DNA from 2 places in the Thalassotalea hakodatensis genome. Region 1 is predicted to be linked to the other one. Evidence: riboswitches for the same ligand, from Rfam matches in the RefSeq annotation. Region 1 holds a riboswitch; the other holds the start of a gene.
What was found. Region 1 has a riboswitch for thiamine pyrophosphate ahead of thiC (phosphomethylpyrimidine synthase ThiC). Riboswitches for the same ligand answer to the same signal wherever they lie in the genome.
Positions count from the first base shown of each region.

Region 2: linked by a shared signal. The riboswitch ahead of QUE72_RS01090 (TonB-dependent receptor) and the one ahead of thiC (phosphomethylpyrimidine synthase ThiC) in region 1 are both predicted to bind thiamine pyrophosphate.

Region 1 is NZ_AP027365.1:4,080,537-4,084,986, reverse strand. Features, by position in the region: gene QUE72_RS18105 (M1 family metallopeptidase) at 7-1,683, opposite strand; TPP riboswitch at 1,829-1,927, shown strand; gene thiC (phosphomethylpyrimidine synthase ThiC) at 2,026-3,984, shown strand; gene thiO (glycine oxidase ThiO) at 3,971-4,450, shown strand, end outside.
Region 2 is NZ_AP027365.1:260,841-265,290, forward strand. Features, by position in the region: gene prsT (XrtA/PEP-CTERM system TPR-repeat protein PrsT) at 1-1,867, shown strand, start outside; TPP riboswitch at 2,073-2,177, shown strand; gene QUE72_RS01090 (TonB-dependent receptor) at 2,244-4,340, shown strand; gene QUE72_RS01095 (hypothetical protein) at 4,368-4,450, shown strand, end outside.

The DNA.
Region 1 (4,450 bases):
AGCCGTTTAACTACCTAATATGTTCATAGTATTGATATAAAAGTTTTTATCAACAACAAAAGTTGGATCTTTTTGACTAATTTGTACATTTGTCCATGTAGTTGTTGGGCTAAGCCATTGCATTTTATCGTTAATTTTTACTTTTACAGGCATATCAAAGCCAGGCTTTACATTGCTCCAACGTACGCGTAATTGCTCGCCTTTTAAAAAATATTCTAACGTGGGAACACGGTTGTCACGCAGATATTGATCAAAAATGTTTGATAGCGACTTACCTGTTTTGTTTTCCATGTATTGTTCAATTTGCTGCGTTGTCACGGTTTGATGATAAAATTGTTTTCCTAAACCACGTAAGGTTTCTCGCCATAAATCATCGTTATTTACAATTTGACGAATGGTATGCAGCATATTTCCGCCTTTATCATACATATCGCTAGAGCCTTCACTATGCACGTGGTATTCACCAATAATAGCTTTTTGGTTTTGTATGTTAATACGTTGGCCACGCGTATAACCAAACGCAGCTTCTTTGCCATAGTGGTATTCTAAAAATAAACTTTCAGAGTAATTGGTAAAGCTTTCGTGGATCCACATATCAGCAATGTCTTTACTGGTAATGTTATTGGCGAACCATTCATGACCCGTTTCGTGCACGATAATAAAATCAAATAACATACCTGCACCCGTCAAACTGCGATCTCTGCCAAGGTAGCCATTTTGATATCCGTTACCATAGGTTACAGAGCTTTGGTGTTCCATACCTAAATAAGGGGCTTCAACTAATTTATAGCTGTCTTCGTAAAAAGGATATGGTCCAAACCAGTGTTCTAGCGCTTCAATGGTGCGCTTAGCATCTTTAAATTGTTCTTGAGCTTTTTCAAGGTTGTCACGCAGTACCCAGTAATCCATATCAAGCACACCTTTTTCCCCTTGATACTTTTCACCGAAGTGGACGTAATCACCGATATTAATATTTACCCCGTAATTATTAATTGGATTAACAACTTGCCAGTGGTAGGTTTTGGTTTGTTTTTCTTTATTATGATCAATTGCTAACAAACGACCATTAGATACGTCAACTAAGTGTTCTGGTACTTCAACACTCATCTTGATACCCTGATCAGGCTCATCGTAGCCATGGTCTTTATTAGGCCACCAAATACTTGCGCCAATGCCTTGATTGCTTGAGGCGATAAAATCAATACCGTTGCTATCTTTTTTCCATGTGATACCACCGTCCCAAGGGGCACGTTTTGCCACTTGCGGTTTACCTGAAAAGTGTAGGACTACTTGTTGTTCACTACCTATAGGAGCGTTGTTTAACGTGTGGATAAAATAACTGTAGCCATCTTGGTCGATGTTTAATACTTGGCCTTTTTGTGTTGCTTTTGTCAGCTTCATCGGGGGTTGTAATTCAATTTGCAGACGATCAGTTTTGCTAATAACACGATAACTTACAGTATTGGTACCTGCGATGGTTCGAGTAGAAGGATCTACTTCAATCGCTAAATGATAATGACTTAAATCCCACCACTGACGCTCAGGTGTGATTGAACCGCGTAACACGTCTTGGCGTGTAGTTTCGCCATTAGTGCCAAATAAATTATCAGCCATTGTGATAGGTGATTGTAGTGTAAGAGCTGTTGTTAAAGTGAGTAAACTCAGTGCAATTTTTTTCATCATAATGTCTTCTTTTTGATTTTATGTATACTGTATAATTTTTGTTGGTTTTTCTCTATCTTAGCCTGAATTAATCTTGCAGGCTACCGTAACATTCTCTAGAATTAGTCAGGTGAGTAATGTTACTTGAAAAAGTAAACTAACATTATCAATCTTGTCGGAGTGCCATTGGGCTGAGATCGCGTAAGCGGGATCCGTAGAACCTGATCTGAGTAATTTCAGCGAAGGAAACAAGGGAAATATCGATTTTATATTTTCTTGATCTACCCCAACTCCGCCTTATAAATCTGCATTGCTGTTAATTTCATTAACGCAATACGAAATCAAATAAAAGGTGAGAGAACAATGAGTTCATTAACAAAACGTGAGCGTCGTCAACAAGCAGAACAATTCTTAGAAAATGTTTCTGGTCAAAGCTATCCAAATTCAAATAAAGTTTATGTCGAGGGCAACTTACACGATATTCGTGTAGGGATGCGTGAAATATCAGTAGCAGACACTTTTGTTGGTGGCAGTGAAGAAAACCCGCTATTCGAGCCTAACGAACCTATACGTGTATACGATACTTCTGGTGTTTATACCGATCCAGCGGTTAACGTGGATGTACATGTTGGCTTACCAAAATTACGTGCTGAATGGATTGCAGCACGTGAAGATAGCGAATGTATCGCGGGAGCATCATCCGGGTATAGTCAAACAAGGTTAGCGGATGAAGGCTTAGACCATATTCGCTTTGAAAATCTACCGAAAATTCGTAAGGCAAAGCAAGGTAAAAATGTCACGCAAATGCATTATGCACGCCAAGGCATCATTACACCTGAAATGGAGTACATTGCGATACGTGAAAATACCAAGCGTGCTGAAATGAAGGATGAAATTTTAAAGCACCAACATGCTGGTCGATCATTTGGTGCTCAAATACCTGAGCAGATCACGGCCGAGTTTGTCCGTAAAGAAGTGGCAGAAGGACGTGCAATTATCCCTGCAAATATCAATCACCCTGAAACTGAACCAATGATTATAGGGCGAAACTTTCTCATTAAAGTGAATGCTAATATCGGTAATTCAGCGGTGTCATCTTCCATTGAAGAAGAAGTTGAAAAGTTGGTTTGGTCTACTAAATGGGGTGCAGATACAGTAATGGACCTGTCAACAGGCCGATATATTCATGAAACACGAGAATGGATCATTCGTAATTCACCGGTCCCTATTGGTACAGTGCCTATTTATCAAGCGTTAGAGAAAGTAAATGGGGTAGCAGAAGATCTCACTTGGGAAGTCTTTCGAGACACCCTAATTGAACAAGCAGAACAAGGTGTGGATTATTTTACCATTCATGCTGGCGTATTATTGCGCTATGTACCAATGACGGCAAAACGTGTAACAGGTATTGTATCTCGTGGTGGTTCAATCATGGCTAAATGGTGTTTGTCTCATCATAAAGAGAGCTTTTTATATACGCATTTTGAAGATATTTGCCAAATATGCAAACAATATGATGTTGCCTTTTCATTAGGTGATGGTTTACGCCCAGGGTCTATTGCTGATGCCAATGATGAAGCACAGTTTAGTGAGTTAAGAACGTTAGGTGAGTTAACTAAAATTGCTTGGCAGCACGATGTTCAAGTGATGATTGAAGGCCCTGGTCATGTGCCATTACATATGATCAAAGAAAACATGGAAGAGCAGCTTACACATTGTCACGAAGCGCCTTTTTATACGTTAGGCCCATTAACAACGGATATTGCGCCAGGATATGATCATATTACATCTGGTATAGGTGCGGCTAACATTGGCTGGTATGGTTGCGCTATGCTGTGTTATGTAACGCCTAAAGAACACTTAGGGCTGCCGAATAAAGAAGATGTTAAGGAAGGTTTGATCACCTATAAAATTGCCGCTCATGCTGGTGATTTAGCGAAAGGACATCCAGGGGCACAAATTCGTGACAATGCATTATCAAAAGCACGCTTCGAATTTCGTTGGCATGATCAGTTCAACTTAGGTTTAGACCCTGAACGTGCACGCCAATATCATGATGAAACGTTACCGCAAGAGTCAGGAAAAATTGCGCATTTTTGTTCTATGTGCGGGCCTAAATTTTGCTCGATGAAAATCACGCAAGATGTAAGGGATTATGCTGCTAAATTAGAGGCAGAAAATGGTGAATCTATTTCGATAAAATTACTAGATGAAACGGTTACTGCTGATCTTTCAGCCTTAGAAAGTGCTGAACGAGGGATGGCAGAAAAGTCGCAGGAATTTAAAGATTCAGGCAGCGAAATATACCATGTTGCCAAATAAGCATCAGTCGGAACATATGGCTGAAATTGCCATTGTTGGTGCGGGTTTAATGGGGCGTTTAGCTGCGGTTTCACTTGCACGTGAAGGGCATAAAGTAACTTTAATTGATAAAGATGATATCAACGGGACAAACAGCGCCGCTTATGCGGCGGCTGGCATGCTAACCCCTTTAGGTGAGGCAATGCATTGTGATGCAAATATTGTTGAAATGGGCTTTATTTCGTTAGCACTTTGGCCCACTTTATTATCAAATCTTGCAAGTTATACTTACTTTCAGCAACAAGGTTCTATTATGGTTGCGCACGAGCAAGACCATTCTGAATTACTACGATATAAGCGATTTTTACAACAGCACTATGCTAATCACGCGGTGCAAGAGCTGGATCGTCAGCGATTGGTGAATCTAGAGCCAGAGCTCTCAAGGCACTTTAATCAGGGACTTTTTCTACCGGAAGAAGGGCAGCTT
Region 2 (4,450 bases), 460 kb from region 1:
TAGTTTAGAATTTGCAGTGGCGCGTATGATTGCTGGGGTGAGCGCTTATCAATTAAATGAAATTGAACAGTCATATGCCAACTTAAAAATGGTAGAAGACGCATTGCCGTTAACACATCCCGTACAAAAATTATTAGCAATTGTACGTGTGAAGTTAGGATATACCGATGAAGCGGCCGAAACCTTTAATTTAATGGAAGGTTTAACGGAGGCTGATGTCGCTTTTTTACAAGAAACAAGTGCCGCTCTGGTTGATTCTAATGATTTTAATACCGCTAAAGATTTATTAGAAAAAGCCCAACAACTAGATCCTGAAAATGCGAATGTGGCAGCACAGAAAGGGGCAATGTTGTTATCTCAGCAAGATGTTTCAGGGTTAAGCTCTTTAGAGCAAGCTTTGAGCATAGATCCATCATTAGCCGATGTTGAATTTTCATTAGCTTTACAATATTTACGTTTTGATCAAGTTGAAAAAGCACAATCAATTGCAACGGAATGGATCGCAAGTACCGATAAAAAATCAACAGGTCATTTACTGCAAGGTATTATTAATACTAAAAAAGGCGCTACTAATGACGCTAAAGAAGACTTCGAAACAGTATTAACGTTAGAACCAGAGAATATTTCCGCGTTATACAACCTTGCAAGGTTAAATGAAAAAGACGATGTTGCTAAAGCAAAAACGTTATACGAAAAGTTAATCGTATTGTCTCCTAGTCACTTAGGAGGGCTGAACCGATATAGTTTATTGCAACAAGGGCAAAACAACTCTGCTGAATCGATCACTTTTTTAGAAAGGCTAATAACAGAAGAAAAAGACAACATTAATTTAATGTTAGGATTAGCGCAAAATTATCGCCTTAATAATGATTTACCAAAAGCCATTGAAACGTTAACGAATATTGAAAACAGAGATGATTTACCCGATGCTTATTGGATCATATTAGGTGATAGTTATCTTCAAAATAAGAACTTATCTGCTGCGAAAGCTACGTTTTCTAAAGCAATTGAACAGTTTCCAAAGAACTTTATCTTGCATTTACGCTATATAGGCGTCTTAGAAATAGAGCAATCGTTTGATCTTGCCTTACAAGCGGCAGAAGATGCTTATCAAGTGTTTCCTGGCAATACAAGAATAGAAATGTTGATTGCTTATTATGAGGCACGTAACAAAAATGAACGAGGCAGTAAAAAATATTTAACTAAACTAGCCGATAAAGGTGTTGAACACCCGTTTATTAATGCCATTGCCGGGCAAGTAGCAGTACTTGAGAAAGATTATGAAGCGGCGGTGGAACACTTTTCTGAAGCCTATTCGTTAGAAAATAGTGCGCAAAATGCAATCTATTTAGCGAGGGCGTTACGATTTACCGGTAAACAGAAAGAAGCAGAAACCGTGCTTGAAAAACATTTAGCAACAGAGCCAAATGTGAAAATGCGCATGTTATTAGCGAGTTTATATACTGAAAACAGCGCTGATAAGAAAATCGATCAATATGAATTGGCTTTGCAAGAATCACCAGATAATTTAATTATCTTAAATAATCTGGCGTGGGCCCATTATACGCAAAATAATCTAGCTAAAGCGAAGCAATATATTTCAAAAGCGTATGACGTTAAGTCTGATTACTTACCCGTTTTGGAAACGTATGGCGTTATATTACATGCGTTACAAGATGAGAAAAGCGAAGACATTTTGAAGCAAGCGGTAAATGCTGGCAGCACTGATGTTAAAACTCAATTAGCTTATGCTGAAGTGTTAATTCGCAAGGGTGATCACGATAAAGCTAAATTAGTTTTAGATAATATCGCCGTGAAAAATGCAGATGTTCAACGTGATATTTCTAAGTTACGTAGTCAAATGTAGTTACACATAAGGTGCACAGGATTATATCGTGTGCACCTTAGCGTTTTGTTACCACCGCCAGCCCGATTCTACTTCCCTACTGATAATAAAAAAACACCACCTTTTTTAGTAGAGTAAAATCAGTTGATTACAGCGTTATATAACTTTACCTATGTCGAAGTGACTATTTAATACTGTACTTTTTGTTATAACTTGTTAGTATCGCCGCCAAGCCAAGGGGTGCAATGCTTTTACGAGCATTTGCTGAGAGAATTTACCCTTATTACCTGATGCGGATAATGCCGATGTAGGGATGGTTAATTGAATGACCTTTATGCACTCTGCTGTATATTTCATCTCAATTGCTTCTTCCTTATCCGGCTAAGTCGAGAGTTGAATGAAGTTATCACAAATATCACTTGCTATTACCTCCTTAGTTTTTGCCCATAGCGCTATTGCTAGTGAGCAAAAAATTGAAAATCAATTGTCAGAAAACCAAGTTTCAGATGTTGAAGTGTTGACAGTTCATGGGGACTACCGAGCGAGAAATTTACAGAAAACGCCCGCTTCGTTATCTATTTTATCAACACAAGACATCAGTAATCGTCATGCACAAAACCTAGAAGATATTATTGGTGCCGTAGCGAACGTTAATTTTGCGAGTGGCTCTCAACGAGCACGTTATTATCAAATTCGTGGTATTGGTGAACGAAGTCAATTTAAAGAGCCGATAAACCAGTCAGTAGGTGTGTTGGTTGATGATATTGATTTAGCAGGTATTGCCAGTATTTCATCTACCTTTGATATGGAACAAGTAGAGTTTTTCCGTGGCCCACAAGGGACAAGATTTGGTGCAAACGCGCTTGCAGGTCTAATTTATATGACATCTAACGCGCCGAGCGACGATTTTGAAGGTGCGGTACGCGCAAGTATCGGTAACTATGGTACATACGGTACATCTTTAATGTTATCAGGCCCGGCTTCAGATTCGGTTAATTATCGATTTGTGGCTGAAAAGAATATCAGTGATGGATACATGGAGAATCAATATTTAGGTGTTGATGACACAAATAACCGTGATGAATTGACCTTACGAGGTAAGTTAGCGATTACTGCAACAGATAACTTACAAGTTGACTTAACTGTACTGTATGCAGATTTTGACAATGGCTATGATGCGTTTTCATTGGATAATAATCGTACCACGTTGTCTGATGAACCAGGTTTTGATCAACAAAAAACACGCGCAGTGAGCAGTAAGTTTACATACAGTGGTTTTGATAACATGGATATGTTAACGATTGTCACTCATGCAAATTCTGATTTAGCATATGGATTTGACGAAGATTGGAGCTATGCTGATATTCATCCTGGGTCATATGTATCTAAGGATTATTACTTCCGTGAACGAGAAAACACCACCGCCGAAATACGTTTTGTATCAAAAGACAGTGCAAAGCTATTCGGCCATTCAGATTGGGTGTTTGGTTTATACGTAAAAAATGATCAAGAAGCATTAACCCGAGAATACACCTACTTAACTAGTGATTTTACCTCAAGTTTCGACGCTGATAACTATGCCGTATATGGACAATTAGACAGTCAATTAAACGATAAGTGGTCACTTACCTCTGGTTTACGCTTTGAACAGCGTAAAACCCAATATCATAATAGCGACAATGTTGCTTTTTCTCCAAGTGATTCAGTGTTAGGTGGTAAGTTAGTACTTGCTTATCAAATTGATTCAAGGTCTATGACTTATGCATCCATTAATCGTGGTTTTAAAGCAGGTAGTGTGAATAGCGATGGTAGCTTGTCAGAACATTTGCGTAGTTTTGAACCAGAATTTTTATGGAATTACGAACTTGGCTATAAAACGTCATTTTTAAATGACAAAGCTTTTGTGCGTACTGCAGTCTTTTACATGGATCGCGATGATATTCAGATCAGCAGCTATCACTTAGATGAACGAAATGACGGTAGCTCAGAGTTTATCAGTTATTGGACGAATGCAGCCAGCGGCAAAAACTACGGTGTAGAAGTAGAGTTCTCGTGGGATGTATTAGATACCGTGAATATTTATGGTAGTGCGGGTTTACTAGAAACTGAATATCAAGGCTTTTCATATGAAGATGGCAGCATTGAAACAGGTCGAGAACAAGCGCATGCGCCAAATTATCAGTTTAGCTTCGGCGTTAATTATTATCCTAGTGAACAATGGCATGTCAATGTGAGCGTTGATGGCAAAGACAGTTTCTATTTTTCTGATAGCCATGATCAAAAATCACAGAATGTTGCGTTATTGCACGGTGCAATTCGTTATGTACAGCCAAATTGGCAAGCAAAACTATGCGTGCGTAATGTATTCGATAAAACCTACGAAACACGTGGCTTTTATTTTGGGAATGATCCACGTGACGGTTATACGCCAAAAGCATATTATCAACTCGGTGAACCCGCTGTATTTGGTGTAACCTTAGATTACCAATTTTAAACACGATAACCTATAGAAGGAGACTTTATGGATATTTCAATTGAAATTAGTCTTTATCCATTAGCACAAGAAAAGTTTAAACCTGAAATATGGGCTTTTATTCATAAATT